2 regions of the Paenibacillus sp. Soil724D2 genome follow, and region 2 is predicted to be linked to the other one. Evidence: predicted binding sites of a transcription regulator. Region 2 holds the regulator's gene; the other holds the start of a gene.
The links. Region 2 encodes LexA, which represses DNA repair genes until DNA is damaged. Its sites were predicted from a motif close to CGAACATATGTTCG; they were not measured.
Positions count from the first base shown of each region.

Region 1 (16,138 bases), on a different contig from region 2:
TATTCACTTATTGAATAATCGTGAGAGAGATAAGTTTATTAAAGATTGCTATAATCAGTTAAAGCCAAATGGATATATGATTTTTACAACTGTTTCAAAAAAAGCCCCCATGTATGGACAGGGCAAACAATTGGATAAAGACTATTTCGAGATAATGGAAGGCGTAAAAATGTTTTTTTATGATTCTGACTCCATAAAACAAGAATTTGAGAAATATGGACTGATAGAGTTTTCAGAAATTGACGAGCCAAGTAAGAACATGAAAAATAAACCCCCAATAAATTTTATAATTGTAAAATGTAAGAAAGAACTATAAAGATATGCAGTTATGCCAAGTCAACAGAGAACAGGAATTGGATGCAAACTAGTTCAAGAGGGTTAGGAGCAAGAACTATAATCTCATGACTATTTTCTTCGTCAACAATTTCGGCTTTACTAAATAAAACGTGTCTTACAATCTGATTATTATCTTCCACTACAATAGCTAACTCAGGTATAAATTGGTCCACTCTATATATGATTGAACTACCGGAAACGATTGAACAACGACAACAGGCTGCCGATATCTTCGGCAGCCTGTTCAGTTAACGGGCAGGAAAAGTTTTGGGCCATGATGATTTCTAATTGATCGGATTTTCCGGGAGAAGCCAGAATGGCTTGGCCGCACAAATCGTTCTTGTGGCGAAGCCAGGTTTAACACCTTACATGTTTGCGTTTGAAACCAAGTTGCCCTCTATCTACTCCCTTTTGAATATTTTCGGAAGCCTGTAGGAAGCTGCTTTTTTTCTTGTCTCGTTTGACTTCTACTGGACCTACTGCCATCGCGGTCTCGACCGCCTTATTATGGAGCGGCATATAGGATACCCCCACTGTGTAAATAAAACTATTCATAGCGTATTTAGTTCTTTCGGGAGAATCGTGAATCGTATTTCTCACAATTTCAAGCATATTGGCAATTTTGCTTTCGGAAAATTCACCGTCCGGGCGATTACCCAAAAGCCAGCAGTAACAACTCCAGCCCGCTGACATTCGCAGCTCTTCGCCGCTTGCGATCCATTTATCGGCAACTTCTTGAGCAATATCTGTTTCTGCCAAGGTTACTGCAACCACAAAATCGGACAGCATATAAAAATAAGCCGCATCCATCCAACGCTCAAAATCCGCTTCAGTCATTGCTTTTGGGTCTGCAATTATGCCGGCAAAGTACATTGCGTCGTAATTCCCTGTGTTGTAAAGCTGCTCAGCCAAAGGTTGATTTATTTTAATTTTCTTGGCGATGGGCTTCATATCGCCTGTAGCCACGCCAAAAAGCGGTTCGTGCGCTCCATTGGATACGTAAATTTTCTTGGTTCGTTCCTTGCCGAGAGCTTCAAGCTCCTGCATAACCATTTCTACATTCATTGTTTAACACTTCCTTCTAACTGGAGGTTTTTCCTTGCAATTTGCAGCTGACCCGTTTCGATATCTTCCTTTGACTCATTCCTGCTAACATAGCAACTTTTCCCCGCCTGAGACCCGGTTTTCTTCTTCGACTTCCTTGTGGAATCCCCACATTTAGTTCTCCAAGGATAACCATACCTCTCGTTAGCATTTTCCATCCATTATACAGTATCAGTGAGGCCTAGAGCACTCACAATGATTACTAATTAACAGGAGGTTTTTATATGCCAGCGCAAAACATCAATAAGATAGCGCTTATTACAGGTGCAAATAAAGGAATTGGATTTGAGACTGCGCGTCGCTTAGGCAAGCAAAGGTTATACGATCTTAGTCGTTAAGCTGACGAAGAACAATAGGGAAGGAGCTCGTCATCGCGGCAGCTCCTCTTTTGTTTGCATGAAGTTCTCTTTGTCTTTATAGTATCTTAAAAACGTGTTGACAAAAATTGGGGATTATTGCATAATAACATTGACTGAACCGTTCAATCTATAGTTTTTGCTGAAATCGAAATCCATAAATGTTTTTTTTGTAAAATTATTGACTGAATGAGTCAATCTAAATCGAGGAGGAATTATGACATGACAATCAATCCTAACAAAAGCAAGGCGATCGTCATTGGTGGGGGTATGGCCGGATTAATGACCGCACGCGTACTCTCGGATCATTACGAAGAGGTGCTAATCGTCGAGAAAGACGACTTCCCTTCAGGGCCAGACCTCCGTCCCGGAACTCCGCAGGCATTCCATCCGCATCGCTTCACGACGCGTGGGAAATCGATTACGGAACATCTTTTTCCGGGATATGAGAATGACTTAGTGGCGCAAGGTTCTCCTTCGTCTCTGAACAAAGTCGTTTATTTCATGAACCAGCACGGGAGCCTGGAAATGAAGTATGACCGGAATGATATCAAATTTAGTCGAGCAGTACTTGAGTGGGTCATCCGCCAACGCGTAAAAGCCATTACTAACGTACGCTTCATGCCCAGACACGATGTGGTCCGGTTGTTAACGACCCCTGATAGGTCAGCCGTTACCGGCGTTCTAGCTAGAGATCGAGATCAATCCAAGGAGGAGAAGGCTCTGACAGCTGATCTGGTTATTGATACGAGTGGACGTTCCTCGAAACTTTCGGGATGGCTTACGGATTTGGAATACGATGTGCCGAAGCCGGATCTTCTGAAAGTTTCGCTCGGATACAGCACTCGCCGATATAAAGTGCCTTCTCATCTGACCCACATAATCGATAAATGGGAAGTCATCAACCTCCAGGGTCAGCCTGCAGGCGGCACTTACACGGGCGTGTTCTCCTTTATCGAGAACCAGATTGCCGAAGTACTGCTCTACCGCCCGGGCGGGAATTACCCTCCGACGGATGCCGCAGAGTTTGAACTGGCCGTGGAGCAGCTTCCGAGCCCGATCATTTCGGAAATCGTACGCGATCTTGAACCCATCACCTCTCCTCGAGGCTTCCGCGTTCCAGAATTGTACTGTCATCGTTACGAACAGATGTCCCGCTGGCCTGCAGGATTGCTGGTCTTGGGAGATGCTTACTGCATCTACGATCCGATCTTCGGCCAAGGCATGACTGTGGCCGCGATCGCTGCCGAAATACTGGAAACTTGTCTGCTAGAACGACACGGCGATTTCCGGCCTGATTGGGAGCACGGTGTACTTCGCCGAATCAAAGAAGCCATCGAACCGGCCTTCTGGTTAAACTGCACGGCCGATCTGCGCTGGGAAGGTGTCGAATACGAAGGTTCGGATTCAAGCACGGGGAATGCGTTCAGCCGGGAATATATGGAGCTGTATCTCAAGCACGCTACAAGTAAGTCCGATTGGCGACTATACGGACTCTATTGGGCCGTGAATACGTTGTCCGTATCACCCCGTCACATTTTCAACCCGCAGACAGCCGTCCAAGTTCTATCCGCTTCAGATGAAGGCAAACGACTGCTCGCCGGGCTTAAGGTGAAAGACGGCCGGTCGGTCGAGGCAGTTCTGGAAGAACTGATGCCCCGATTCTCGGAAACGCCGTTCGAGTCGGCAAAGCAATAGTGATTTTAAAAATCGGATTTGTTATACTGATAGATATCTATATCGTCCGGCAAAGGAGCACTCGACATTGGCACCATTAAACGATGAACAATTGCATCAAATCCGCGATGAACGAAGAGAACAAATTAAGGCGGCGGCCATCCAGGTGTTTGCCCATAAAGGTATCGTTAGCGCGAAGATGAGCATGATCGCAGAAAAAGCAGGTATTAGCAACGGGCTGCTCTACCATTATTACAAATCGAAAGATGAGTTGTTTATGTCGCTTGTTCAAGAGGCGATGATCGAAACGGAAGCGGCCATGCGAAGCATCAATGAAATGCCGGGAACGCCAATCGAGAAAATCAGGGCTTTGACGGCGGAAATTCTCGATGAAAGCGGAGCACCGTACTTCATGCTCATCCACCAGGCGCGCACGTCCGATGGTGTGCCCGTACCGGTTAAGCACCTTCTGGAGCAGTATTCGATGGATACTTTTATTGATATGCTGCTTCCGTTATACCAAGAGGGACAGCAGGTCGGAGAGTTGGCGGCAGGAGACCCTAGAGAGCTTATTGCCTGTTTTTTATCTGTCCTTACCGGTATCATGGTCATCAATGCGAACGGGATTGAAGACTATCGAATTCCGAAGGTCGATATGTTGATGCGGTTGATTGCCCCTCTGTATCGAGTAACAAATAATTAATGTAATATTCGTATGAAAACTAATCTTGAATATAGAAAAATGGATTATTAGGCAAAAATTCTTTAAGACGAAGAACGATAGTTCAAAAAATAACAGCGGCAGGCCTAAGACTTTATTTCAAGTCCTAGTCCGCCGCTGTTTCATTTTTGGATTAGTCTACTATATAGACTTCATAAAAGGAGTTTTGTGATAGTGCTACGATCAGTTTAGAAACTGTTCAAAGAAATCTGGGCTAGAATTTAGCACCAACCTCTCTCAGGCCAATCATCCGCATAAATCGTTGGTCCTGGCCATTCACTTGCACTGACTGCTCCGGAAAATGTTAGCAACATACAGACTACTAAAAACCCAGTAATAAAACCTAATCTTAATTTTCTCATCAATATTTGTCTCCTTTTTTATGTGTTTATTAAGCGAAAATCCTTGAAGAACATATCTTAACAGAGATAGGTAATATTTTACAGAGTTAAATAGACCAATACTTTATGCCCTCAAATAATCGAGATAACTTTTAAATATGGTAAAAATTACCTATATTCGATAAATTAATAATGATAAAGCTTTTAGAAATTATGAAATCAACGTAAGTTATTTGGAGAGCAGTTTCAAAAACTCGCGCATGAAGCCTGGTAAATCCGGCCAAGCGTGACCAGTGACTAATTTCCCATCCACATGAAGTGAATCTGTCGTATATAAGGCTCCGAGCTGCTCCACATCTAAACGGCAAGCGTTATAGGCAGTCATGGTGCGGCCTTCAAAAAAGCGATTGTCTTTTAAAGCGGAGAATACCTGTGCAGCATGACAAATAGCGCCGATTGGTTTATCAGCTTCAAGAAAGTGACGAATAATGCGCGGAACATGCTCGTTCGAACGAATGTATTCTGGGGCTCTGCCTCCAGGAATGATTAAACCATCATATTGACTAGGATCTACATCAACGAAAGCGATGTGTGACGGCAGCAGATGCCCTGGCTTCTCTGTGTAGGTCTCCCAATCGTCGATAAAATCGTGAACAACTGTACGAAGTACTTTTTTAGTCGGTGAAGCAATTACGGCCTCGTATCCTTCCTCTAATACACGAAAATAGGGGTAATACACTTCCAGAACTTCTGCAGCGTCACCGGTTAGAATTAAGATGCTCTTTGACATGGAATCACTCCTTGGAAATAGATGGTAACCCACATACAATTATGAATAAACCTCGTTTCGTTGTAAACGGGTGGAATTTGATACGATTTGTCGAATCCAACGAATGAAACTCTATATCCAAAGACTCTTTACCACTCGAACTACTAAAAGTATAATAAGTATAGAACAAACGTTCTGGAAGTGGAGTGGAGCCATAATGAGTATTAGTAATCGTGAGAATAAAAAGATAGCCAACGTAATGGCAAATGCCTTACTTAGCCAGCAATTTATTAGTGTAAAGATTTATAATGAGGCTGGGGATGGGCAAATTACAGGTCTGATCACCAAAATTGATCAAGAGATAAGAAGAGTAAAGCTATCCCACGAAAATGGTACGGATTGGGTAGCATTTGACGATATTTTGAATGTAGAATTGGTGGAATAATACTTATAAGAGGATAGTGCTAAAGGAAGGCATGTTGGGAGCTCAGCATGTCTTTTTTCTTTGATTCGGTCTCAAGACCGATTGTGAGTTCATACCCGGGCTTGAATGAATGACAATGTCGTCATTATATAATGAAAACACTAATATGATTCATTTGGGAGACTTGCTTGTAGGGGAGGGAAATGGCATATGGTAAGTGCAAAAAAAACGAGCTTTTTGGATTCGTTTACCCATTCAACTGTAGTTTCGAAGGACGGAACTACTATTGGATACCAAAGTATAGGTAAGGGGCCGAGTCTCATTGTAATCCATGGGGCACTAAGTACTTCGAATGATTTTACCAAGTTTGCCCAAGAATTATCGGATGCATTTACAGTTCATGTTATGGATCGACGTGGACGTGGATGGAGTGGACCGCAAGGGAATGACTATTCCATCAGGAAGGAATGTGAAGATGTAAAAAGCGTACAAGAAGCAACGGGAGCAACCTATGTATTCGGTCATAGCTATGGTGGGCTTGTAACCTTGGAAGCAGCGCGTACAAATACCTTTAAGAAAATGGCCGTCTATGAACCTGGCGTTTCAATTAAGTTGTTACCAACCGATTGGGATTGGCTGCCTGAATATGAAAATGACATGAATAAGAAAGATTTTAGAGGGGCATTTGCCAGCTTTGTAAGGGGTTCAGGTCACACTCCCTTAAAACGGTTACCGAAATGGTATGCAAAATTTATTTTACGTTTGGTGATACGCGGCAATCATTGGAATCAAATAGAAAAACTATTGCCAGAAAATTTAATTGAGCACAGAGAAGTGAAACGTCTGGCATCCACTTTCAGTAATTATCAAATGATTGATGCGAATGTCCTATTAATTTCTGGGGGGAAGAGTCCAGATTCTGTACATCAAATGATTCGCGTATTGGATGAAACAATTTCACGAACACAAACGTTGACTTTACCTAATCTAGATCATCTCGCTCCGGAAAATAAATACACACCGGTCGAAGTGGCACAGCATGTAAAGCGGTATTTTCTTAGTTGAATTTTGGTACCTAAGTCAACCCTATTGATGTATAATCAATTAAACGTTTTTAAAGTGAGCTGAAGCTGATGATCGTCGAGGTCATTCGAGAAAAATAAGTGTTAAAAAAAAGCTGATGGGTGTTATTTTACCGATCAGCTTTTTTAAAGTGCTAAATAGTTGTCTTGATGGGGTTGCCGGCAGGTTGGTTATTAACTCAAGATGGCACAAGAAATACTAGTGGGAATATCGAAAGGGAGGAACCAACCTTGGTTAACGCCATTATAGAAGTGGACGGACTCGTCAAAAGGTATGGGAAATTCACTGCGGTGAATGGAATTAACTTCCAAGTGCGTGAGGGGGAAGTGTTCGGACTGCTCGGGCCAAATGGGGCAGGCAAAACGACAACGATGGAAATGATCGAAGGTTTGCGGCGTCCGGACGAAGGGAGGGCACTTGTTGCAGGCTTCGATACGAAAAAGGATTTGAATAAGGTTAAGGAAATCATCGGCGTCCAGCTCCAATCGACGTCATTGTTCGACCTGCTCCACGTCCACGAGATTATCCGCATGTACGCAAGTTTTTATCCAAGCTCAGTGCCGATCGAGCCGCTGCTCGACGACATGATATTGCGCGAAAAAAAGAATGACCGCGTCAAAAACTTATCCGGCGGTCAGAAGCAGCGACTCGCCATTGCGTTGGCGCTCGTCAATGATCCGAAGGTGGTTTTTCTGGATGAGCCGACAACCGGACTCGATCCTCAAGCCCGGCGTACGTTGTGGGATATCGTGCTCCGCCTGAAGGAGCGCGGCAAGACTGTGGTGATCTCAACGCACTACATGGAAGAAGCTCATGTGCTTTGCGACCGCATCTGCCTCATGGATAAAGGACAAATCGTTGCGCTCGATACGCCGGAGCAGCTCGTCCGCAGCCTGCAGTCAGACAGCGCCATCGAGTTTCGCTTGCCGGAGCCGATTCGGGAAGATGAGGCACGAAAGCAGGAAGTGCTGACGCTTGTCCAGTCATTGCCTGATGTGAAGCAAGTTGAACAGCGCAAAGACACGTTTGTGTTGTACACGGATCATTTGCAAAATGCGCTGACCGCATTTGTACAACAAGCCGCTGAGCAAAACATTAAGGTTTCTGATCTGCAAACGCGCACGGCAACGCTCGAGGACGTGTTCATCCACATGACGGGAAGGAGTCTGAGAGAAGAATGAAAGCGTATCGTCAATTGACTTTGGCCCAGTTACGACTTTTTGGGCGAAATCGGCAAGTATTATTCTGGACGCTCGTTTTTCCGATCTTTTTCATGGTGATACTAGGTTCATTCTTAGGAAAAGGGGACAACACTTCGCTCTCCGTCACCGTTATCGACCAAGACCAGACGACTGCGTCGAAGGCGCTTCTATCCTCTATGAAGCAGCTATCCATTTTAAAATTAACTGAAAGCTCAGATCTCAATACGGCGATGAAAGATCTTAAGCATGGCGATCGGCAGCTTGTCGTCGCAGTTCCAAAAGGGTATGAAGATGCTGTGAGCGCTAAATCATCCTCTATGCAAGGTTCCAAACTCACCGTTTACTACGATGAAACGAGCCAAACAACCAATCAGATCGGGCTCCCCATCATGTCTCAGATCGCCGATGGCATAAGCAAGCAGATCGTTGGTTATAACCCTGTCATCACGATTCAATCACAAGCTGTCCAATCCCTTAACCTGAAGTATATCGATTTCCTAGTTCCAGGGATCGTCGCTATGATGATTATGAATAACAATCTGAACGGGGTCGCCGGCCAAATCGCATCTTGGCGCGAGCGGGGTATCCTTCGGCGTCTTCAGAGTACGCCGCTTCAACCTCGCAGCTTCATTGCCGCGCAAATCACGGCCCGACTGGTATTGAACGGCGCTCAGGCGATAATCGTGTTGCTAATCGGTAGCCTGATTTTCGGAACGCAGGTGAATGGTTCGTGGATGCTTCTGCTAATGTTCGTCATAATCGGGACACTGACGTTCATGTCGATCGGCTTTATCATCGCCGCGCTCGCCAAAACGCCAGAAAGCGCTGGCCCGATTGCCGGATTCGTCTCCTTCCCACTTCTTTTTCTAGGCGGCGTCTTCTTTCCGATCAAGAATATGCCTGATTGGCTGCAGCCTGTAGTCAATTTGCTGCCGATCTCGCATCTGTCCACAGCGCTGCGCCAAATCATGAATGTCGGAGCCTCGCTTGCCGACGTGTGGCGTGAAGCCGCGCTGCTTGGCGGCTGGATGCTCGTAGCCTTCATTATCGCCAGCCTAACATTCAAGTGGGAGTAACCAAAAATATGGGCAGCCGGCCAGATTGGATCGGCTGCCTTTTTCAGCTATTTCTTTTTTGCTAATTGCGTTAGTGTATATTTAATTGAATAATAATTCAATGTCTTGTATTATTATACATAACATTTTCGCATGATGTTATTAATGGATTGAGGGTGAACTGGAATGATTTTGTCTTGTGAATCAAATTTTCTAGAAGATTATCTAGTAGAAACAGAGGAAGTTGATTATAGTCACCTTTCCATTCAAGAAAAAGCAGCAGAATTATATGACGAATCGTATAACGAAGATCATTTTGTGAAAAAAGCTTATGAATTTGTTCGTGATGAAATATCTCATTCTTGGGATATTCAAAGTTCACGAATTACATGTAAAGCCTCGGAGGCGCTATTCTTTAAGGAAGGTATTTGTTACGCTAAGTCTAATCTGTTGTGCGCCATATTAAGAAGCAAAGGGATTCCAACTGGTTTTTGTTATCAACGACTTACAATAGGTGACACACCAGATACAGGGTACTGCATCCATGCTTTAAATGCAGTTTACCTTAAATCCATAGGAAGATGGGTTCGCCTAGATGCACGTGGAAATAAAGTTAATGTTCATGCGGAATTCTCCACAGATGAAGAAAAGTTGGCTTTTTCGGTACGGGAAGAATATAACGAAGTGGATCATCCAGAAATATTTAAACGGCCAAACTTAAAAACAATAAATGCATTAAAGCAACATACAGATTGTATAAAGATGTATCTTCATGGATTACCGTCTAATTTATAATCATGTAGTGAAAAAAACTTATCCATGTATACTTTGCTTTTTATTTGGCAATAATAGTGTTTATTGCGTTAAAAACGGAAAAGAAAGAAAACCTGTTTACCGGATAATGTTCGAATTAAAAATGTATCCATATTGGAATTGAAAATAGAATGAAGTATCGCCTGCAATACGGTTAATTTTTCCTTTCAGGTAGACGCAAGAATGAAGAAGCTGAGATCATTGATCCAGCTTCTTTTTTACGTTTCAGCACGAAATAGGGTTCCATCATCACGGAAGTAATATGCGATATCATCCGTTCTCGTGCTCAGTCTCACTGATTTATTAGTGAACTTTTCGATGATTCCGCGATCTACTTCGTGGTAAACACCGTCAGCGTCCGTTTGCCACACGGAAACCGGAGTTTGTGATAATGCTGCGGTAAATAGATCTGCATCGGATTCCAGCATCTTAGGCACTAGCTCGACCTCACCTTCGGAAGGTCAATTGCGACCAGCTTTATACAAAATAATACTTGAGTATATGTAATAGCTTATCATGTAATAACGGCGGTTATGTTAAAATAATAACATAGACTAAGCTCATGAATGTTTTGTTTGGAGTTGAAATTAATGTACTTACGAAGCCTTGAGATTCTGAGGAATGATCATACGGATCCGAAAACTTATCCATTTTCTATACCTGCTGTGAAATCTTTAAAGTCACTTTCTTTTCGAACGAATGTCACCTTTCTTGTTGGGGAGAATGGTTCGGGTAAATCAACGCTCCTTGAAGCAATTGCTTATCAAAGCGGGTTTAATACGGCTGGTGGAGGGAAGAACAACTATTATGATGTGGAGGCTTCGCATTCCATTCTGGGGGATCATCTTCGTCTTTCATGGATGCCTAAAATCACGAATGGCTTTTTCCTAAGAGCAGAGACTTTTTATCACTTTGCTTCCCATTTGGATACGTTGCCCGAAAGCCTGCAGTATTACGGTGGTCGTTCTTTACATGAGCAATCGCATGGTGAAGCGTTTCTTTCTCTTTTTAAACATCGTTTTGGAAAAAAGGCGATTTACCTTCTCGACGAACCTGAGGCGGCTTTATCCCCTGCAAGGCAATTGGCATTAATGCGTGTTATCAAGGATTTAGAGAAAGAAGCTCAGTTCATCATTGCAACGCATTCTCCGATACTTCTCGGATTTCCAGATGCACAGATTATTAACTTTGATGTTCATCCCATAGAGGAAATTAGATATGAGGATACGTTACATTACATCATCACAAGACGGTTTCTTGAAAACAGAAAGACGGTCTTGCAGGAGCTATTTTCCGATTCCGATGATAATAATTAACGAAAAACTTTACTTTAACAGAAGCTGCTATGATGCGGCTTCTTTTTATTTCTCGCTAAAGAAACGGCACTTTAATACTAAATCACGAAGTTGGAGGGAATAATAGCCACAACAAATTGTGGGGGACTTGGGAATTTAAATTGAGTTAATGGATAAGAATAATCATTAAAACAAGGGAGTATAGCCAATGAATTCAAATCATGTACCATTGACGTCATCAGAAATAGGGAACTTGTGGATGACTTATCAAGAAAAAACAATGTTATTGAGATTCTTAGAGTATTTCCTTGAACACGTTGAGAATGAAGAAATTCAACAAATCTTAAAGTCAACTTACGATTCATCGGAACAAATTGTAGAATCCATAATAACTATTTTCCAACAAGAAGGAGCCGTTATTCCACTTGGCTTTACAGCGAACGACGTTAATAAAGGAGTTCCTAAGTTATTTGATTATCTATATGAACCTATGTTTTTACATATGATAAGTAAGATTGAGGCTAGCCTTTTTGCAATGCACTCGACGATGTCCTATCGTAAAGATATAAGACAATTATTTAAGCAATTAACAGCAAACGCACAAGAGATGTTTGACCAATGTACAGAGTTTCTTTTAGATAAAGGGGTTCTTGCCCGCCCGCCTTTTATGACAATGCCCAAAGAAGTTACCTTTGTTAAAGATAATAATTATTTATCAGGGTTTAATTTGTTAAGGGAAACAAGATCATTAAATGCAATTGAAATATCCCTTATACATCATGCTATTGAAACAAACCTTGTAGGCATGCAATTAATGATTGGATTCGCTCAAGTGGCAAATGATAAACATGTCAAAGAATATTTTGTTGAAGGAATGAAATTGTCAAAGGACATTGAAACCACTCTAGGTGAATTTTTACGTCAAGATTACATAGAGCCGCCGGCTACTCCCGGAGGGAAAGCGACGAATTCTACTGTTGCTCCATTTTCGGATAAGTTAATGATGTATATCACTAACTTGTTAGGATCATTTAGTATTGGGAGCAATGCGCTTGGTGGAGCTTTTAGCTTACGAAGTGATTTGCTGTTAACGATGGCTCGACTTACTCAGAAAATTGTACCCTTTGTCAAAGACGGTGGAGAACTAATGATCAAACACGGTTGGATGGAGGAACCACCACAAGTAGAAGATAGAAAACAACTAACTAAATCATGATAGAAAAATGTTATGCGTTCTTTACTAACGAAGAGCAATGCTCAATAACACATCTAGGCTGCCGCAATTTAATTGGGCAGCTTGTTCTGTTAACAGACAATTTAACACAATAAACGTTTATTTGGGATTGATTGTTAATTAGGAAATTTATGGAGGCTATAAAAGGGGAAAGGTTATTGCTTGGCCAAGTCAATCCTCATGGAACTTGAATCAGGGGCACTGGGTTCATCAATCGGTAATATTTCTCATATAGTATTCAATAATATCTTTTCGACGAATAATGCCTATGAAAATATTGTCATCATCAACAACCGGAACAAAATTTTGATCTGCTGCTAACGCCAGCATATCTTCCATGTGTGCATGAATTGAAACGGACTCATTATGAATATGCTTCTCGATTTCGCTCACGGGCACTTGATGGATATTATCAAAATGAATCCCAGGTGTATTCTTTAACGTCCACAATAGGTCACCTTCCGACAATGTGCCTACATATTTCCCGTCACTATCAACTAGGGGAAGTGCTGTGTAATAGTGATTTTCTAATTCTTCTAAGGCTTCCTGCATGGAAGCAGACGATGTGATAAAGGCAACCTTCTCTTTGGGTAATAGAAAAGAGGCTATTTTCATAGTTATTAACTCCTTTTCTCTCAAATTTCAATTAACTATATGTTCATTAAAACATAAATGTCTTACAAAGGCATTGAAAGATGTTACCATTTTAACAAGTAACACCAGTATTTAATAAAAGATTTCATCCAAAACCTGCGTTAGCCTAACCAGATCCTCCCTAATATCCCGACAAGACCTACTGATCATATTCAACTCTCTCCAGCCTTCCTCAATCTCGGCAATCATCAGGTCAATATCTCCATTAGTGATTTTTCTTTCCTCCATATTGGTCAGCATTTCGATGCTCCTTTAATCATGTTAATTGTTTCAATAGTATAAGTTTCGTTATGCAGTTCACGAATGAGGGTGTAGAAGACAGTCCAATTATGAACGGCAGCTAAACGGACAAATTGTGATTGCATGTCAAGAAATATTGGAGTTCATGCCGGTGTACCATCGAGCTCCTGAAATGTTGACTTTGGCTTCTGAAACCCATATTGTGGAATCGGAAGCATAAAGAGATGGATGTAGCTGAATCAGAGACGCATCGCGAGGATTTGCAGCATCATGACGGTTCTTTTTTATTTGAGAATATTGTTGATCGAGGGAAAATGAACGATTGTTCTCCTCACTTTTCAGTTGTACAGTTGGATCGCAGGAGAATTTTAGTTCTTCTGTTCAACTACAAATATTCGAATTCAATTTTAGGGGAGAGATAAGATTGTCTAAGCATTGGCAAGCACGTTGGATAACGGATACCCCGTTTAGATCGATGGAACCATTGGATCTATTTCATAAAGAAATGGATGCTGCTGAATCAGAGACGCATCGTGAGGATTTGCAGCATCATCATTGGCTTGTAAGGACCACATTTAATCTGGAGTCTATTGATCTTGTTTCCTTATATATGGACATTACAGCGGACGATTACTACAAGCTATACCTGAACGGCCGGTTTGTTGCTCAGGGCCCGGCTCAAAACGATGCTGGCCATTATTATTATAATCGGATGGATGTTAGTCCCTTTCTTCAAGAGGGGAACAATGTCATCGCTGTCCATGTATATTACCAAGGACTAGTTAATCGGGCATATAACAGCGGCGATTACAGGCAGGGGCTTATCGCAGAGCTGACAACGGGTGACCGTGTTCTCGTTAAAACCGATGAGACTTGGCGAGCTAAACGGGCAGAAGAATTCCTGAAAGGGGAGACTTTTGGCTATTTGACGCAATTTGCCGAGCATATCGATGCCAGAAAGTCGGAAAAAGGCTGGAAGGATCTTTCCTTTGATGACTCCGCTTGGCTTCCCGTCCAGACGAACGATCAAGCGGACTATACGCTTGTAGAGCAGCCGACACCGATATTATCGGTTTATGAGAAGCAGCCGCATAGCGTGGTAAGAAGGGCTCCCGGTCATTACTGGATTGATTTTGGCGAGGAAATCACTGGCCAGTTTACCATGGAGGCGGAAGGGGAAGCAGGCGCAGAAATCGAAATCCGCTGCGGTGAAGAACTGGAAGAAGATGGACAAGCGGTCAGATTTAACATGCGCTGCAACTGTACTTATCAAGATCGCTGGACGCTATCCGGGGATAAAGATAAATTGGACCTTTACGATTACAAAGGCTTTCGATACGTGGAAGTGTTCGGCCCTGAACAAGCGATTCGTCCGGATTCGTTCCAAGCGATCGTCAGACACTATCCTTTTAATGAAGAAAGCTGTCGTTTTGAAAGCTCGGATGACTTGATGAACCAAATTTTTCAAATATGTAAAAACGGAGTCAAATACGGTTCCCAAGAAAACTTTGTTGACTGTCCGACCCGTGAGAAAGGACAATACTTGGGCGATAATACGGTAATTGGGCATGCTCACATGCTCCTCAGCGGCGATCTACGATTGTATAAGAAGGCAATTGAGCAATTTGCTCTTAGTTCCTCTACGTGCCCTGGTCTCATGTCAGTAGTTCCAGGAAACTTTATGCAAGAGATTGCTGACTTTTCACTTCAGTGGCCGCTGCAATTACTGGAATATTATCGATACAGCGGGGATCTCACCTTTTTGCGGGACATGTATCCTTATGCCGAGGAACTGCTCCGTCATTTTCAAGCCTACGATCGTGGCGATGGATTGTTACATGAAATCACTGATAAATGGAATTTGGTTGATTGGCCGAAGGAACTGCGCGATGAATACGATTTTGAACTAACGAAGCCGATAGGTCCCGGTTGCCATAACGTGGTTAATGCGTTTTATCTTGGCTGCATCCAAGCAGTGAATGAGATACGTGATTTGCTTGGGATTTCTTACGAGGATGATCTTTCACGGCTAAAAAAACGCTTCATCGAAGTTTTTTATGATCCGACCCACCGTTTATTTACAGATGCAGAGGGAAGCAGTCATCATGCGCTGCATGCCAATGTGCTGCCATTGCTCTTTAATCTGGCTCCGGAGGAATCCATTCCATCTATCGTAGATCAAATTCGCGAGAAAAGATTTTCGTGCGGCGTGTACTTTTCCTATTTTGTCTTAAAAGCTTTGGCGAGGGTTGGAGAACATTCGTTGATATATGAGCTTATGAGCTCAGAAGAAGAACATTCATGGGGAAATATGCTGAAAGAAGGCGCTACGACTTGTTTTGAGGCCTGGGGGAAAGAACAGAAATGGAATACCAGTCTCTGTCACCCTTGGGCAAGTGCTCCGGTACCGTTGCTGATCGAGGAAATCATCGGACTGAAACCTTCCAAACCGGGGTGGAAGGAAATTTCATTTTCACCAAAAATTCCGGCACAATGGGAGCATTTTAAGCTGGAAGTCCGCGTCCCTTCTGGAATGATTCGTCTTGTATACAACCATGGACAGTGGGCCCACGATTTTCCGCAACAGGTACAGGTGATCCGACACGGACCATAAAAAATATTTGTGGAAAAGGAGAATAAACGATGATAAAGAATATCTCGCTGAACAAGACATGGTTTCGTCGTCTCCTATTTTCCTATGTAACGATTTTCCTTTTTATCGTGCCTCTCCTCATGTTTATCCTATTGATGGCATTCAGTGAATTGTCGCGAAAAACCGCAGTCGAATCGAATAAAATTTTCACCAAGCAAGTGCTCCAATCCGTAGACAATCA
Region 1 is NZ_LMRY01000059.1:160,005-176,142, reverse strand. It holds gene ASG85_RS34265 (class I SAM-dependent methyltransferase) at 1-316, shown strand, start outside; gene ASG85_RS34260 (DNA alkylation repair protein) at 694-1,401, opposite strand; gene ASG85_RS34255 (FAD-dependent oxidoreductase) at 2,019-3,494, shown strand; gene ASG85_RS34250 (TetR/AcrR family transcriptional regulator) at 3,562-4,176, shown strand; gene ASG85_RS34245 (DJ-1/PfpI family protein) at 4,765-5,325, opposite strand; gene ASG85_RS34240 (YolD-like family protein) at 5,522-5,749, shown strand; gene ASG85_RS34235 (alpha/beta fold hydrolase) at 5,939-6,793, shown strand; gene ASG85_RS34230 (ABC transporter ATP-binding protein) at 7,042-7,992, shown strand; gene ASG85_RS34225 (ABC transporter permease) at 7,989-9,089, shown strand; gene ASG85_RS34220 (transglutaminase-like domain-containing protein) at 9,255-9,863, shown strand; gene ASG85_RS34215 (hypothetical protein) at 10,100-10,318, opposite strand; gene ASG85_RS34210 (AAA family ATPase) at 10,472-11,197, shown strand; gene ASG85_RS34205 (DUF3231 family protein) at 11,385-12,392, shown strand; gene ASG85_RS34200 (CBS domain-containing protein) at 12,621-13,025, opposite strand; gene ASG85_RS38490 (hypothetical protein) at 13,137-13,304, opposite strand; gene ASG85_RS34190 (family 78 glycoside hydrolase catalytic domain) at 13,729-15,918, shown strand; gene ASG85_RS34185 (helix-turn-helix domain-containing protein) at 15,948-16,138, shown strand, end outside.
Region 1: ASG85_RS34240 (YolD-like family protein) is a predicted target of LexA. The motif match lies at 5,488-5,501, and genes of this name have one in related genera.

Region 2 (16,138 bases):
GCCGAGGAAAAACAAAGCATCGAATCCAAGAATGAACGCCGCAAAGAAAGCATCAGCGGCTTCATCGAAGAGAAAAAAGACGAATCGAACAGATAAGAAAAGCGAGAAGCCACTTCCAAAAATCGGGGGTGGCTTTTCTTTATTACCCTTTACGCGGTACTTCAAAGCTCCAGAAATCCTTAGCTATGTAGCTATTGCTGTGAATCTTCTGAGCCTCTTGCAAAAGCTCCATTACGGCATCACCCTGATATCGCGAGCTAATATGTGTCATGATCAGCGCATTCGCTCCCGCTTCCTGAGCAGTTCTTGCCGCATCAATTGAAGTGGCATGATCAAACGAATACGCAAGCTCCTGCTTATCCATGGCGAATGTAGCCTCGTGCACAAGCACATCAGCGCCTCGTGCCAAGTGCTGAGCTCCGCTGCAGTAGCGCGTGTCACCAAGTATAACGACAATACGTCCGGGTATCGGCGCACCTAGAAAATCAGTCCCATGAAGCGTACGACCATCCTCCAACTGGACGGATTGGCCTTGCTTCAATTTACCATAAAGCGGACCTGCCGGTACGCCGAGTTCCATTAGTTTTTCCTGCATAAGCTTGCCAGGTTGATCCTTCTCTACGATCCTGTAACCGAAGCATTCGATACGATGCTCTAATCGTGCCGTCTCGACTTGGAAGCTTTCATCTTCGAAAATCAAACCTTCTTCCTCGATTTCCACAATCTGAAGCGTATACGTTAAATGAGCCCCGCTAACTGAGAGGGCCGTCTCAACAAAACTCTTAAGACCCCGCGGTCCATATAGCGTAAGAGGTGTATCCCCTCCTAAATAGGAACGACTCGTTAACAAACCAGGTAGACCGTACAAATGATCCCCATGCAGATGCGTGATGAAAAGCATCTCCGTTCGTCCCAATTTCACTGGAGAGTTCAGAATCTGCTGTTGCGTCCCTTCCCCACAGTCGAACAGCCAGTAGGTTCCGCGTTCATCCAGCAGGTTTAAAGCGATTGAGGTGACATTTCGTTGTTTGGAAGGCATACCCGCCCCCGTGCCCAAAAAATACAAGTCCACGATCTAAACTCCATTCTATCTAAAATCACAATGCCAAAATGTAAAGCGAGGACGCCGACGAACCATGTAGTTCGCACAAGCTGCCTCGCTTTATACATAAACTTTCTATCCTACGTTGAAGTAACGAGCTTCCTTATGGGCAAATACGATCGCAGAAACCGATGCTTCCGGCTCCATCATGAACGACTCCGTTAGCTCTACGCCAATATCCTCTGGCTTCAGCAAGTTGAACAACTTCGCTTGGTCCTCGAGATTCGGACATGCCGGGTAACCGAAAGAGAACCTTTGTCCGACATATTTGGCCCCAAATCTCTCCTGCATGGTCATATCTACACGATCGGCTATCCCCCATACATCGCGCATGATGTGATGAATCCGCTCGGCAAAGCCTTCAGCCATTTCCAGTGCTGTAGCTTGAAGGGCATGGGATTTCAAATAATCCCCTTTATCCCGCCATTCTTTAGCCAATTCATTAATATCATGCCCTGCCGTAACAAGTAAGAAACCTACGTAATCCATTTGCCCGCTTTCTACTGACTTCAGGTAGTCGGATAAGCAAAGATAAGGCTCTTTATCTTGACGCGGGAATGTGAAGGTTTCAAGCACTTTACTGTGATCCTGCGGGTCATACACGATGACATCGTTACCGCTGGATTGTGCTGGGAAGAAACGGTACATCCCGTGGGCTTTGATAATCCCATTATGCTGTGCAGCATATAGAATTGAATCCACTGTATCCTTCAATTGAAGGGCTTTCGTATCTTTGTCGCTAAGCAGCTGCTCTACTTTACCTTTCAAACCAAGATGATGACCAAGCAGCATCTGCATGTTGACATAAGGCATTAGATGGCTTATCGGGTAATCCCTCATAATATGGCGTTCTGTATCCTGCGGCACTTGCACAGGAAGATCCTTGGATACAGCAGACGAACTCACACGTGTGAGCTGTGGCAGTTTCTCTTCCTTCTTACCGGTATCCATCACATCAGATTCCAAGCTCTCTCTTAGCTCCTGAATGAGACGTGATCGTTGTTCAGGGTCACTCAGTCTGTTTGCAATATCCAGCCCATCCATCGCGTCCTTTGCATAAAGAACTACACCTTCATATTCAGGCTGAATACGTGTTTTGGTAAATTTACGTGTTAGAGCAGCACCGCCAACCAGAATCGGTACATCCACACCTGCTGTACGTAAATCTTGGGCCGTGATAACCATTTGCTGAGCCGATTTCACGAGCAATCCAGATAAACCAATCGCGTCTGGAAGCTCTCTTCGATAGGCTTCAATGATTTGCTCCGGCGGTACTTTAATCCCAAGATTAATGATCTTATAACCATTGTTCGATAGGATAATTTCGACCAGATTTTTACCGATATCATGTACATCACCTTTAACGGTTGCAAGAATAATTTTCCCCTTAACCGCTGTTTCGGATTTCTCCATGAATGGTTCCAAGTAATTAACTGAAGCCTTCATGACTTCCGCACTTTGTAAAACCTCAGCCACAATCAGTTCATTCCCATTAAAAAGGCGTCCAACTTCCTCCATCCCCTTCATGAGCGGCCCATTGATGACTTCAAGCGGCGAATAAGTCTGTAAAGCAATTTCCAAATCAGGGATCAGCCCTTCCTTGGTCCCTTCCACGACATAAGAGCCAAGTCTTTCTTCTAGAGTCAGATTCGAAATCTTCTCTTTCTTTTCCACTTTTTTCTCACGGAAATGAGCAACAAATTGTGCCAGTGTCTCATCATTCGTATTGTAAATAAGTTCTTCAGCTAATTGACGCTCTGTATCCGGGATGGAAGCATAACGCTCCAATTTTTCTGTATTCACAATGGCATAATCTAGGCCTGCCTTCGTACAATGGTACAGATATACGGAATTCAGCACTTCACGCCCAGCATCCGGTAAACCGAAGGAGATATTACTTAATCCTAGAATTGTTTTGGCTTTAGGAAACTTTTCTTTAATCAGCTTGATGCCCTCAATCGTCTCTACGGCGGAACCGATGTACTGCGGATCTCCGGAGCCTACTGGGAACATATTGGGATCAAATATAATATCCTCCGGATTCATGCCATACTTCTGTGTCAAAAGCTCGTAAGACCGCGTCGCCACTTCGATCTTCGCTTCTCGCGAAACAGCCTGGCCTCGTTCATCAATGAGAATACAAACAACCGCAGCCCCATAACGTTTGATTAAAGGTAAAATTCCTTCGAACTTCGTTTCGCCATCCTCCAAGTTAATGGAGTTAATGATCGCCTTACCTTGGGAGTACTTAAGTCCTAGCTCAATAATATGGTCATATGTCGAGTCAATCATTAACGGAACTTTGACTTTCTTCACAACCTGCTGCATGAACTCTTCAACGGCATAAGCTTCGTCAATGTCTGTATCCTGCAGATTAATATCAATAACGTGAGCGCCGTTCTTAACTTGATTACGCGCAATCTCAGAGCCCTCTTCAAACTTCCCTTCTTTAATCAGGCGTTTGAATTTTCGGGAACCTGAAATATTGGTCCGTTCGCCAACCATGATCGGACGATTTTCTGGCTCGATAAATAACGTTTCAATCCCGGAGACAGCAGGTAAATGCGAACCATATTGCGTTCTTGGCTTATACTGAGAAAGCGTCTCCGCCATTGCACGAATGTGATCCGGCGTTGTCCCACAGCACCCACCGGCAATATTGAGCCAGCCTTGCTCTGCAAATCCGGCCATCTTTTTAGCCAAAGATTCAGGAGACTCGTGGTAATGTCCGTTCTCATCCGGCAAACCGGCATTCGGATAACAACTAATTGCTGTTTCAGCAATATCAGACAATGTTCGGATATGATCCCTCATAAATTCAGGTCCTGTAGCACAGTTCAACCCCATTGAAATAGGCTTCAAATGTTCTAAAGAAATATAGAAGGATTCAATATTTTGACCGGCTAATGTTGTGCCCATCGGCTCAATCGTACCCGAGATCATTATTGGAAGTTCAACACCCAATGTTTCATAAGCTCTGCGAATTCCAATACTGCCTGCTTTTACATTCAGAGTATCTTGAGAAGTTTCCAATAGTAGTGCATCCACGCCCGCTTCAACCAGAGCTAATGCTTGCTCATAATAACTCTCCTCTAGCTGAGCGAATGTGACTCCACCGGTTACCGACAACGTTTTGGTTGTTGGACCCATGGCTCCGATAACATAACGAGGCCACTCCGGTGTCGAATATTTATTCGCTGCTTCGATAGCCAGTTTGGCTGCCGCAAGATTTAATTCACGATGACGATCTTGCAAATCATACTCCGCTAGTACCACGCTCGTGGTCCCGAATGTATTTGTTTCTATCATATCAGCGCCAGCGGCGAAGTAAGCTTCATGAATTTTGCGAATAACATCTGGCCGAGTAACGCAAAGAATTTCATTACAACCGTCCAGATCATCGCTCCCGAAATCTTCAGCTGTTAAGTTCTCTTGCTGAATCATTGTACCCATGGCACCATCTAGGATCATGATTTTCTTTTTAAGCTGCTCTTGTATTGGTGTTTTGGTCATTGCATGACTCCCTTTCAACTTATCCTAAAGCAATAGAGAATAAAAAAAACGACAAATTATGTTATGCTTTAGTGTAACAGAATCCGGCTTCTATGAAAAGAATTTGAATTATCACAATTACCTATAGGTTTTATCGGAAATTCTTATGTTCGACCATCGACAGCTAGCTATATTTCCACTATAATACATAAGGAGAGACTTTGATCTCCAATCAAAGATCCCTATATTATATTTACTCAGAAAGAGGGATGCAGCTTGGCACAAATTAGAATTCGCAATACGAATGAACGTATTGAAGGCGAAGAGCAGGTCAAAGCCTTCTTGGATAGTCAAAATGTTGTATATGAACACTGGGATGCTAACAAGCTTCCGGTAGCACTACGTGAGAAATTCATTCTAAGTGATGAAGAGAAAGCTGAAATTATTAGTACTTATGAAGAAGAAATTCGTGATTTGGCTGCTAGACGCGGTTATGAAATTTGGGATGTAATCGCGCTTTCCGATTCAACGCCTAACATCGAAGAGCTTCTGAAGAAATTCGAACAAGTACACACACATACGGAAGATGAAATTCGTGCAATCGTTTCTGGACGAGGAATTTTCATTATCAAATCCGAAAGCGAAGTTGGCTATTTTGATGTTGAACTTGAACCAGGCGATGTGATCTCAGTTCCTGAGAACACGAACCATTTCTTCACACTTATGGATAATCGTGAAATCGTTGCCGTTCGTCTCTTCATCGAAAAAGATGGCTGGGTTGCTTATAACATTGATGATCCAGAATTTAGCAAAGCCTAATTCTATTATATGATGCAAAAACCCAACAGCGCTGGACTTAACGTCCTATGCAGCCGTTGGGTTTTTATTTATTCTGTGTTATCCGTTAGCAATAATCGGTAAAATATCTTGAAGACGGGAAACCTCATATACAGGAACGATCTCATCTCCACTTTGAAGCCCATGGTGATTAATCCAAATATTGCGCATACCTACGCTGCTAGAACCAAGGATATCGGTTGTCAATTTATCTCCGATCATGATTCCTTCCTCAGCTTCTATCCCAAGAAGTCCCAGAGCATGGTTAAAAATCGATGTCGCTGGCTTACCTACGCCAAATTCACCCGAGATCACAATATGATCAAAGTATGGTGCGATATTGGGGACACCTGCTAATTTTTCCTTTTGCAGATCTGGCGAGCCATTCGTTAATAACAGTAATTGATAGCTGCCTTTCAAAGCGTCCAATACTCGAAACGTTTCCTCATATACGTAAGGACGGCGTCGGCGTTCTGCTGGAAATAGTTCTCCAAGCTTATACCCGAGCTCACGATCCTCTATCCCCAACGCCGCAAGCCCTCTTGTCCAAGACTCCGTACGATATCCTGGCGCTAGTTTCTCAAGCTTACGAAAGTTCTCATTCTCACCTTGTGTGAAATTAGCCCATAAGCCTTCAAAGGGATTAATCCCAATCATCTTCGTAAACGCAAAGGTTTCAAAAGATTCATATAAAGAACGCGCTTCCTTGCGAACAGAGGCTTCCAATTCCGCGGGATTCACCGCAACGTGCTTTGCAGCTTCAGCACTTGTCGCTTCGAATGCTTCCTGCACACTGCGATCATCCCACAGAAGCGTATCATCTAAATCAAAAAGCACAGCTTTCAACGTCATCATTCATTTCCCCTTTTGAATGTTGTATCTATATGAGCAGCGATTACTCTTCGTCCGTAAACTTGATGGAATCAAGTTGAACTTTAAGATTGCCGCGGAATGCTTCAATATATTTCTTTCTGAGTTCGTTGCGTTCATCGATTTCCGCATCTGTTAAGCCAACTGTTTTCGCTTTACGAGCAAGCTCATTAATACGTTCGATATTCTGTTCCATGTTGTCACTCATAATGATCCTCCCAGTCAAAAATTCAATATGAGTACTACTTTGCCATCCCTACTAAGGAATGTCAAGAGACAACAAAAAGAGGCATAGGAACATGTGTCCAAGCCTCATCATATTTAGAGTCTATTAAAAATAGCAGAGTGAATTTAAGGAAGCAATAAAACCTGTCCTTCTTTCAAGGAGCTGGTGGATAAATGATTGATTGTCTTTAATTTATGTATGTAGGAACGAACGTTCTCATCGTTTTTTTTATGTGTGGAAGCAATATCCCAGAGTGTGTCTCCACGTTGAATAACGACTTGATCTTGTACGACAGCTTTCGGAGTGATGTTAATAGGTGTCTTGGAAACTGCGGTCTTCGCAGTTGCAGCCCCATCCCCTGCATAGGCTTGAACCATAGCACCAAATGAAAACAAAGTACCAAGAATAACTGCTAATAAAATGAAGCGAACAATAGCTTTTGTATAACTAGAATGAAATGTCATCCCTTTGGATGTGCTAGCAGATCTATGAGGTGCGTTTGTTGTGTTAGTGTTTGAATAAGCCATATACATGAATAATCATCTCCCAAACATTTGTTCTGGTATTAGAATAACACGAACACATGTTTGAGTCAACCCTTTTCTCGAACTTATGTTTGTACGAACTCGGGTTCTATGTTATACTTTGGGTAATGATTCCCAGTATTGGAGTGATAACTATTGAGTAAGATTTCGCAGCGTCAACAAGCTATATTGGAATTCATTAAGAATGAAGTGAAAGATAAGGGGTACCCACCTTCCGTTAGAGAAATCGGCGAGGCAGTTGGACTAGCTTCTAGTTCTACAGTTCATGGACATTTGGAGCGTCTTGAGAAGAAAGGTATGATTCGTCGAGATCCTACAAAGCCACGTGCTATTGAAATTCTAGGACTTGACGGTGCGGAAACGCATTTTGCAGTTTCTGTAGCTCGTGTACCTCTCGTTGGTAAAGTTACAGCCGGTGTGCCTATTACAGCAACAGAGAACATCGAAGACTACTTCCCTCTTCCTGTCAGCATGGTAGGAGATAATAATGTGTTCATGCTTAGCGTCATGGGTGACAGTATGATCGAAGCCGGTATTCATAATGGCGATTATGTCATCGTAAAGCAACAGCAAACCGCTAATAACGGGGATATTGTTGTAGCAATGACGGAAGATGATGAAGCAACGGTGAAACGCTTTTACAAGGAGAAGGATCATATTCGTCTTCAACCGGAGAACTCGGCTTTGCAGCCAATCCTTTTGAAACATGTTACGATTCTTGGCCGTGTCATTGGTTTGTTCCGGGATATGTAATAGCACTACAGCCCTTATTCTACATACAATGCCAATGATAAAGAACCGAGAGGACAATAGTCCCTCGGTTCTTTTGGATGTAAACAGCCTTAAATTACATGGAGCAATGGGGCAAATTGAGGAACTTAAAAGATAGTGAGGCAATCGATCCAAATATAGATATTTCAAAGTTAATGAAATGGGCTTTAATCCCGTCATAGCCAAAAAGGCTGAACTGTGGATTCAGATAAGAGCCTCTAGAGACTGCTATTACGTCATTAAGATCAAATTTTGCGTAAATAGAAGCTTCTAGAGACTTCTATTCGGTAATATTTGGCCCTATTTGATTCAACTTTAAGGAATAGGAATCTTTAAAGACTTCTATTCTTAATATTTCCACACTTTTGGACAAATTAGCGGTCTCTAGAGACTTCTATTTTCTATTTTCTAGCTTCTAGCTTCCTTTTTCCTTCTGCGGTCTTCATCAGCTATCTGCTATCTGCTATCTGCTATCTGCTATCTAACCCCTTGATAAACTCAGGAGTACTCACACCTTTGGAATTAAGCTAACAAATCAGATAAATACAACTAAAATGCAAGCGCCCAATTTCCACGACGGAAAATAGGCTCAACTGTACCATCACCAAGAACACCATCGATCTCAAGATCAGCCGTCCCGATCATGAAATCCACATGAATCAAACTGGTGTTCCCACCGCGAGCTTTCAGCTCTTCACTTGATAAAGATACGCCATCCTGCAAATTGATCGGGTAGCAGCTGCCTAAGGCCAGATGGCAGGATGCATTCTCATCGATGCCCGTATTGTAGAAAATGCGGTCAAGATTAGAGATCGGCGAATCAAAAGGTACGAGCGCAACTTCTCCCAAATAGCGTGCGCCCTCATCCATATCCAGCAACCTTGCTAGATGCTCATAGCCGACTTCTGCCTGATAATCCACAACTTTCCCGTCCTCGAATTTAAACGAAAACCGATCCACAAGCGCCCCATTCACATTTAATGGCTTGGTGCTCGACACCGTCCCATGAACACCCGTTCGCTTAGGCATCGTGAAAACTTCCTCGGTTGGCATATTCGCCACGAATCGTATTCCACTTGCGTTCTCCGTATCACCGCCAAGCCAAATGTGACCCTCCGGCAATTCGACTCGTAAATCTGTGCCTGCCGCTCGATATTGAAGCGCCTCGTATTGCTTCTCATTTAACACGCTGCGAACGCGCTTCAATTGATCCATATGAACTCGCCAAGCAGCTACCGGATCCTCTTCATAAACGCGATTTATACGGAAGATTGCCTCCCACATTGCATCGATCCGCTGTTCTTCAGGCAAATCGGCATACACTTTGGATGCCCACGCTACCGTAGGCGCTTTGATTAAGCACCAACTGAACTTACTTGTTCTCACATAGTGTTGATACTTTGCTCTAGCCGTAGCCATGGATTTGGATGCTCTAGAAATCATGCTTGCATCAATACCTGCGTACAAATCAGGATCCGGTACTTTGATATTCAGTAAAGCTCCACCATTTTCTACAAAGCGTTCTAACATACTCGTATACCACTCTGGATAATAATCAAAAGCTTCATCATTGGCATATTCAAATCTGCTGCGAGTTATCACATCATCCTGCCAGTGCACTTGGACAAAATTTGCCCCTGCCTCATAGGCTTTTTTCACGATAAGTCTAGTTAAATCTAAGGATTCTATCGGCGACTCTATCATCAGATCCTGGCCTTTATGGAGGTTAACCCCAACCTTAACTACAAGCTCAGCGTACTTCTCCAAATTAATTTGAAAGTTGTCCAACATACTTATGATCTCCTTCGCGTGAAAAAGCCCATCAGTTCAGAATCGTTCCTGAAGGCTGACGGGCTTTTCATATCTAATTGTTGCTTAATATCAACTTGCTAGGCGATTAATAAAGGGACAGATATTGATCTCTTTCCCATTGGTGAACTTGTGTGCGGTACATATCCCACTCAATTTCTTTAAGTTCATAGAAATGAGCCAGAGCATGTTCGCCAAGTGTATCGCAAATCACATCATTGCGAAGCAGCTCGTCCAACGCTTGTTTCAAGTTCAATGGCAAGGTAGGAATACCATCGCTCTCTCTTTCCTCTTCGGTCATCACATAGATGTTACGATCAGTAGGAGGAGGAAGCTGCATTTTGTTCTTAATGCCATCTAGACCGGCAGCAAGCATAACAGCGAGAGCCAAGTATGGATTAGCAGCCGGATCCGGGTTACGAACTTCAACGCGAGTGCTCAAACCGCGGGATGCTGGAATACGGATCATTGGACTACGGTTACTTGCGGACCATGCTACATATACAGGCGCTTCATAACCAGGCACAAGACGTTTGTAAGAGTTAACAGTAGGGTTCGTAATCGCAGCAAAAGAACGTGCATGACGAAGAACACCCGCCATATAATGTCTAGCTACATTACTTAAACCTAATTTATCGTTCTCTTCATAAAAAGCATTTACATCACCTTTGAATAAGGATTGGTGACAGTGCATACCAGAACCGTTCATACCGAACAAAGGTTTAGGCATAAAGGTCGCATGCAAACCATGTTGTCTAGCAACGGTTTTGACGACGAGCTTGAAGGTTTGAATTTGGTCAGCCGCTTTAATCGCATCTGCGTATTTAAAGTCGATTTCATGTTGACCTGGCGCCACTTCGTGGTGGGATGCTTCAATTTCAAAACCCATCTCTTCAAGCGTCAACACGATATCGCGGCGGCAGTTTTCGCCCAAATCCATCGGAGCCAAATCGAAATAACCGCCTTGGTCATTTAGTTCCGTTGTTGGATTGCCTTTTTCATCCGTTTTGAACAAGAAGAATTCTGGTTCAGGACCTACGTTCATGGCCGTAAAGCCCATTTCTTCAGCTTGTTTCAATGCATTTTTCAAGATAGCACGCGGATCTCCTGCGAAAGGTCTGCCGTCTGGCATATAAATATCGCAGATTAAACGTGCTACTTTGCTTTCGGTAACCCATGGGAAAATAACCCATGTATCCAAATCAGGATACAAATACATATCAGACTCTTCAATACGCACATAACCCTCAATGGAAGAACCATCGAACATCATCTTGTTGTCGAGTGCTTTTTCGAGTTGGCTGTAAGGAATTTCTACGTTCTTGATGCTTCCCATCAAGTCCGTAAATTGCAAACGAATGAACCGAACATTTTCTTCTTTGGCAATGCGTAAGATATCTTCTTTGGAAAAATTGTTGTTGTAGCTCACGTGTGCAGTCTCCTCTCAATTTACGAGCGATTAAGAAATGCTATTTATAAAATCGGGAAAGCTGACCTTGAATCAGGGAAACCTGATCAGGGCGTTTACCTCCGCCAATCAACTGCTGCTTAAGCATTTTGTGCAGTTGGGAGTCGGTTAATTCTTTACGCTTAACTTCTGTGTGCTCATTCAGTATTGTGGCATCTTCTGAATCTTTATCGACAGGGATAAGAACCTGCTTGATCCCAGCGATGTTTACACCTTTTTCAATTAAATCTTTAATTTCAAGAAGTCGTTCTACATCATTAAACGAATACAGTCGTTGATTACCAGCCGTTCTAGCTGGAATAATAAGTTCATGCTGCTCATAATAACGAATTTGTCTTGCGGTTAAATCAGTCAGCTTCATGACGATCCCGATTGGGAATAACGCCATATTTCTACGTATTTCATCACTCATGCTAATCACTCCTGGTCAGTAAATACCTCTATCTTATTGTACCTTTGTAACAAGAATGTGTCAAGGAGTGTCAGGTTTGTTCACAGTCTTATTTTTCACAACAATCCCTTGTCTTCCATATGTTGGATTGCTGTAAGTACCCCTAACTTACAGTGTGAGTAGGTAAGCCCGCCCTGCAAATAGGCGATATAGGGCTCACGAATCGGCGCATCTGCGGACAGCTCCAGACTGCCGCCTTGAATGAACGTCCCGGCCGCCATAATGACGGGATGCTCATAGCCGGGCATATCCCACGGCTCCGGCACAACGTGCGAATCCACGGCAGCCGCCTTCTGGATGCCCTGCACGAACGTGATCAAGTGATCCGCCGACGTGAAGCGGATCGCTTGGATCAAGTCCGTGCGCGGCGTCTGCCAGCGCGGATGGCTCTCGAAGCCCAGCTCTTCGAACACCGCGGCGGCGAAGACCGAGCCCTTGACAGCTTGCCCCACCAAGTGAGGGGCAAGGAAAAGCCCTTGAAACATCGCTCGCGTGGCGCCGAGCATGGCACCGACCTCGCCCCCAATACCGGGGGCGGTCAGTCTGTAGGCGGCGAGCTCCACAAGGTCGCGCCGCCCGGCAATGTAGCCCCCGGATGGGGCGATACCGCCGCCGGGGTTCTTGATGAGCGAGCCGGCCATGAGATCGACGCCAACCTGCGTCGGCTCCTGCAGCTCGGTGAACTCGCCGTAGCAATTATCGACGAAGACGATCAGGGCCGGGTTCACTTCTTTGACGAATCGGACCATTTCTCCGATTTGCTCCACCGTGAACGAAGGCCGCCACGAGTAGCCTCGCGAGCGCTGTATGCCGATCACCTTCGTATTCGGCTGTATGGCAGCCGCTATGGCCGACCAGTCCGGCGCGCCTTCCCCAGTCAGCGCAACCTCGCTGTACGCGATGCCAAAGTCCTGCAGCGACCCCATACCGTCGCCAGGCTTGCCAATGACCTTATGCAACGTATCATAAGGCTTACCCGTTATGTAAAGTAGATGTTCCCCTGGCCGCAGAACACCGAACAAAGCTGTACCTATCGTATGTGTACCTGAGACAAAGTGCGGGCGTACGAGTGCTGCTTCTGCTCCCATCGCATCCGCATAGACAAGATCGAGCACCTCTCTGCCGCGATCATTGTAGCCATAGCCTGTCGAAGAAGCAAAGTGGTAATCGCTTACCTTATGTTTTTGGAAAGCGCTAATCACTTTCCACTGATTAAGATCAATCGTTTTCTCAATCTGGCAAAAAGCGCTCTCTACCTGGCGTTCTGCGCTCTCCATTAATGAAATAACTTTATCCCCGAATTGCATAATTAGTAAATCTCTCCCTCACTATCTTGAGCCTCTTGCTGTGCATGTTGATCATAAGCGACCAATTGATAAGCCAATTTGACGTAATCATCCTTATTCACGCGGACCTTGAACAGCATATCTTCTCCGTCCACATCCGTCTCCAGGACGTCGCCAATTCGGTACATCAGGGAAATGATGTCTCCCTTGTCAGCCGGAATGCGAAACTCTTTACTCTCACCCATCAGCTTCTCTTGAATAGCGATCCGCAGACGTTCAAGATCATCAGGGGTGTAAGCACTAATTTTCAGAAATTCACCTTCGGTCGAAAGCATCTCCCTATCTTCTTGCGAACAAAGATCAATTTTATTGAAAATGGTTAGCTGTTCTTTTTGATGTGCGCCTAGTTCTTCTAAGACCTCAGCGACAACCCGCATTTGCTCATTTCTCATATCTGTTGAACTATCTACAACATGAAGGATCAAATCAGCCTCATTAGCCTCTTCCAGCGTTGCACGGAACGATGCAACAAGATCATGCGGCAGGTTCTGAATGAAGCCAACAGTATCGGTTAAAACGATCTCTTTGCCGCTTGGCAATTCCATTGTCCGCGAAGTCGGATCTAGTGTTGCAAACAATTGATTCTCAATATAGACGTCCGCTTGAGTCAATTGTTTCAGTAAAGTTGATTTTCCTGCATTCGTGTAACCAACAAGGGCAACTTGAAACACCCCAGTCTTCTTACGGCGTTCACGATGCAACGTCCGATGACGAACAACCTCTTCTAACTGTGCCTTCAGCTCGTCAATACGGCCGCGAATGTGCCGGCGATCGGTCTCCAGCTTCGATTCCCCGGGACCTCTCGTCCCGATACCGCCACCCAGACGTGATAAGTTCTTACCTTGTCCCGATAGCCTTGGCAGCAGATAACTAAGCTGCGCCAACTCAACCTGAATAATACCTTCACGTGTTTTGGCACGCTGCGCAAAAATATCCAGAATCAGCTGCGTCCGGTCGATGATTTTCACATCTAAGGCAGCCTCTAAGTTACGGACTTGTGCACCCGACAACTCTTGATCAAAGATGGCTGTATTCCCGCCAAGCTCCTCTAAACGTAACTTTAGCTCTTCAACTTTCCCTTTACCAATAAACCATTTGGTATCCTTTGTTTCTTTGTTCTGTGTCATTGTCTCCAAAACAAGCACACCTGCTGTTTCCGCTAACTTAACCAGCTCTTGCAATGAGTATTCCGCTAATAATTCATTTTTCTTCTGTTTCTGAGTGACTAGACTAACGAGCACCGCGCGGTCATCGATTTCTTTCTCAACCATATGTGAAGTTGTTTTCATAAGTGTCTCCTTTACGCTGCATTCAGGCAATCGAAATAGCCCCCATGTGGGCTTATTCCTTCATCATTGTGTAGGAAATGCTTGGGAAAGTCAATTTACAGGAGCGGATAATTCGATTATAACGGTGTTCCCATCATCAGACACAAAAATACCGAAAGACCAAAGGCCTCTCGGTAGCTTTCCACCTATTTTAAGTAAATAAACTTTGTCCCAAAAACGAACCTTTAGAAGGAACACCTGGCAGCACAGCGAAATAACCGCCGCCTGTTGTGTCCGTATAGGAAAGCATTTTGTCAGGAAGCTTCGGATTCGTCAATCTTTTCTGAATGGATTCAAACTGCGTTTGGATGTTCCGATTGAAACAAACGAATAACAGACCAGCATTGATTCGTCCAACGTTATCGAGGTTATCCATGAAATTATACCCGCGGCGCAAAATACGCTCACGTTCTGAACTCTCTCCCGTACGCGGATTTGAAAGACGGATATGAGAATCAAGGGCAGTAACCTCCCCCTTCACATCCCCGGCGAAATTCGGCTTATCGAATTCACTCTGTCCATCCATTGGAGCTCCTGAAACCTTCTGGCGCCCGATAATCTCTTCTTGATCCGAAAATGGTTGTTGATCCCAGGTCTCAATTCGCATATGAATACGGCGAACAACCATGTAAGTGCCTCCAGCAAACCAAGATGCGCTGTCTCCCGCCTCGACCCAAACATTATTTTTCATAAATTGTTCATCTTGCAAGTCTGGATTAGCCGTACCGTCCTTGAAGCCGAACAAGTTTCTCTTTGTCCCTTGAGACTTCACGCCTAACTGTCCGGTTTGCTGCCAACGCAAATGGGCAACGCCGCGTGCCGCTTTAGCTAAGTTACGAATCGCATGGAAACAGATGATCGGATCATCCGCGCAAGCCTGAATAATGATGTCTCCATGAGTCAATTGTTCCTGCAGCGAGTCTTTATGAAAAATAGGCATTTCTGTTAGGCCAGATGGTTTACGAGAACGAAGTCCGAAGCGGTCGACACCATCTTTTTCGAACAAAGACGCACCAACAGCGAAGGTAATCGTTAATTTGCCCGTCTCGAGGCCGATTTGCTCCCCTGTATCCAATGGCGGAAATTTCCCTTCCTGAGGCTCAGCCGCAAGAGGCTTGCCTTCCATGAGAGACGCTGCCATTTCGGTCCATTGCTGCAGAAGCTCCTTTAGCTCCTTCACATCCTGCGTGGTTACATCAAATGCCGCCACATTCGCAAAGTTCTGGGCCGGAGTCACAACACCGGTCTGATGAGCACCATAAAATGAGATGGTTTCATTCGCTGCGCTTGCTGTTGCAGTACCTAGTTGCTTGTTGGAAGCAGTAGGTATCACTTTCTGTGCTTTCCCAAGCAGATCCCCTACGATAACGCCTGCAGCACCTGCCGCTGTCATTCCTAAGAAAGCACGGCGATTCATTTTATCACCCATACCGTTGTTCTCCTTTCCATTCCCTTATTTACTTAGCGTTCCTGGCATTTTCACTAATGGCTCTGCAAGTGCTTCCAGTTTATTTTTCAAATCGATTTGTTTGGCCTGTTCTATTTTGCTGAAATCGTTCCAAGTAACACCAACAGGTGAAAGTGAGTTCATCGTTTCGATTACTGTAGTTAAGCTTTTGCTGATTTTCTCATCTAGCGCTGCGTCTTTCTTCTTCAGCTCACCTTTGACAAGATCATAGATGGCTTGCGCACCTTCCACATTAGCTCGGATAACAGGTATAGTAGCTCCACTCCAGCGTTCTTCCTCACCTGTTATTTTGGTGGCTTGTGCTTCTTCCATCAATTCGCCGACACCCGCGATAAAATCAGAAGGTTCTATGGTAGTTGCCGCGATTGCTTGCTGCATCTTCTTGCCGTCTTCTAGTAAACGTGAGGAGAAAGCTTCAGCTTCTT
Region 2 is NZ_LMRY01000008.1:32,305-48,442, reverse strand. It holds gene tlp (small acid-soluble spore protein Tlp) at 1-96, shown strand, start outside; gene rnz (ribonuclease Z) at 143-1,072, opposite strand; gene metH (methionine synthase) at 1,178-4,615, opposite strand; gene ASG85_RS10455 (1,2-dihydroxy-3-keto-5-methylthiopentene dioxygenase) at 4,871-5,413, shown strand; gene ASG85_RS10450 (HAD family hydrolase) at 5,492-6,283, opposite strand; gene ASG85_RS10445 (DUF896 domain-containing protein) at 6,327-6,509, opposite strand; gene ASG85_RS10440 (LysM peptidoglycan-binding domain-containing protein) at 6,653-7,060, opposite strand; gene lexA (transcriptional repressor LexA) at 7,208-7,825, shown strand; gene ASG85_RS10430 (aminopeptidase) at 8,393-9,631, opposite strand; gene glnA (type I glutamate--ammonia ligase) at 9,741-11,081, opposite strand; gene ASG85_RS10420 (MerR family transcriptional regulator) at 11,122-11,532, opposite strand; gene ASG85_RS10415 (aminotransferase class I/II-fold pyridoxal phosphate-dependent enzyme) at 11,628-12,878, opposite strand; gene hflX (GTPase HflX) at 12,881-14,206, opposite strand; gene efeB (iron uptake transporter deferrochelatase/peroxidase subunit) at 14,397-15,674, opposite strand; gene ASG85_RS10400 (EfeM/EfeO family lipoprotein) at 15,699-16,138, opposite strand, start outside.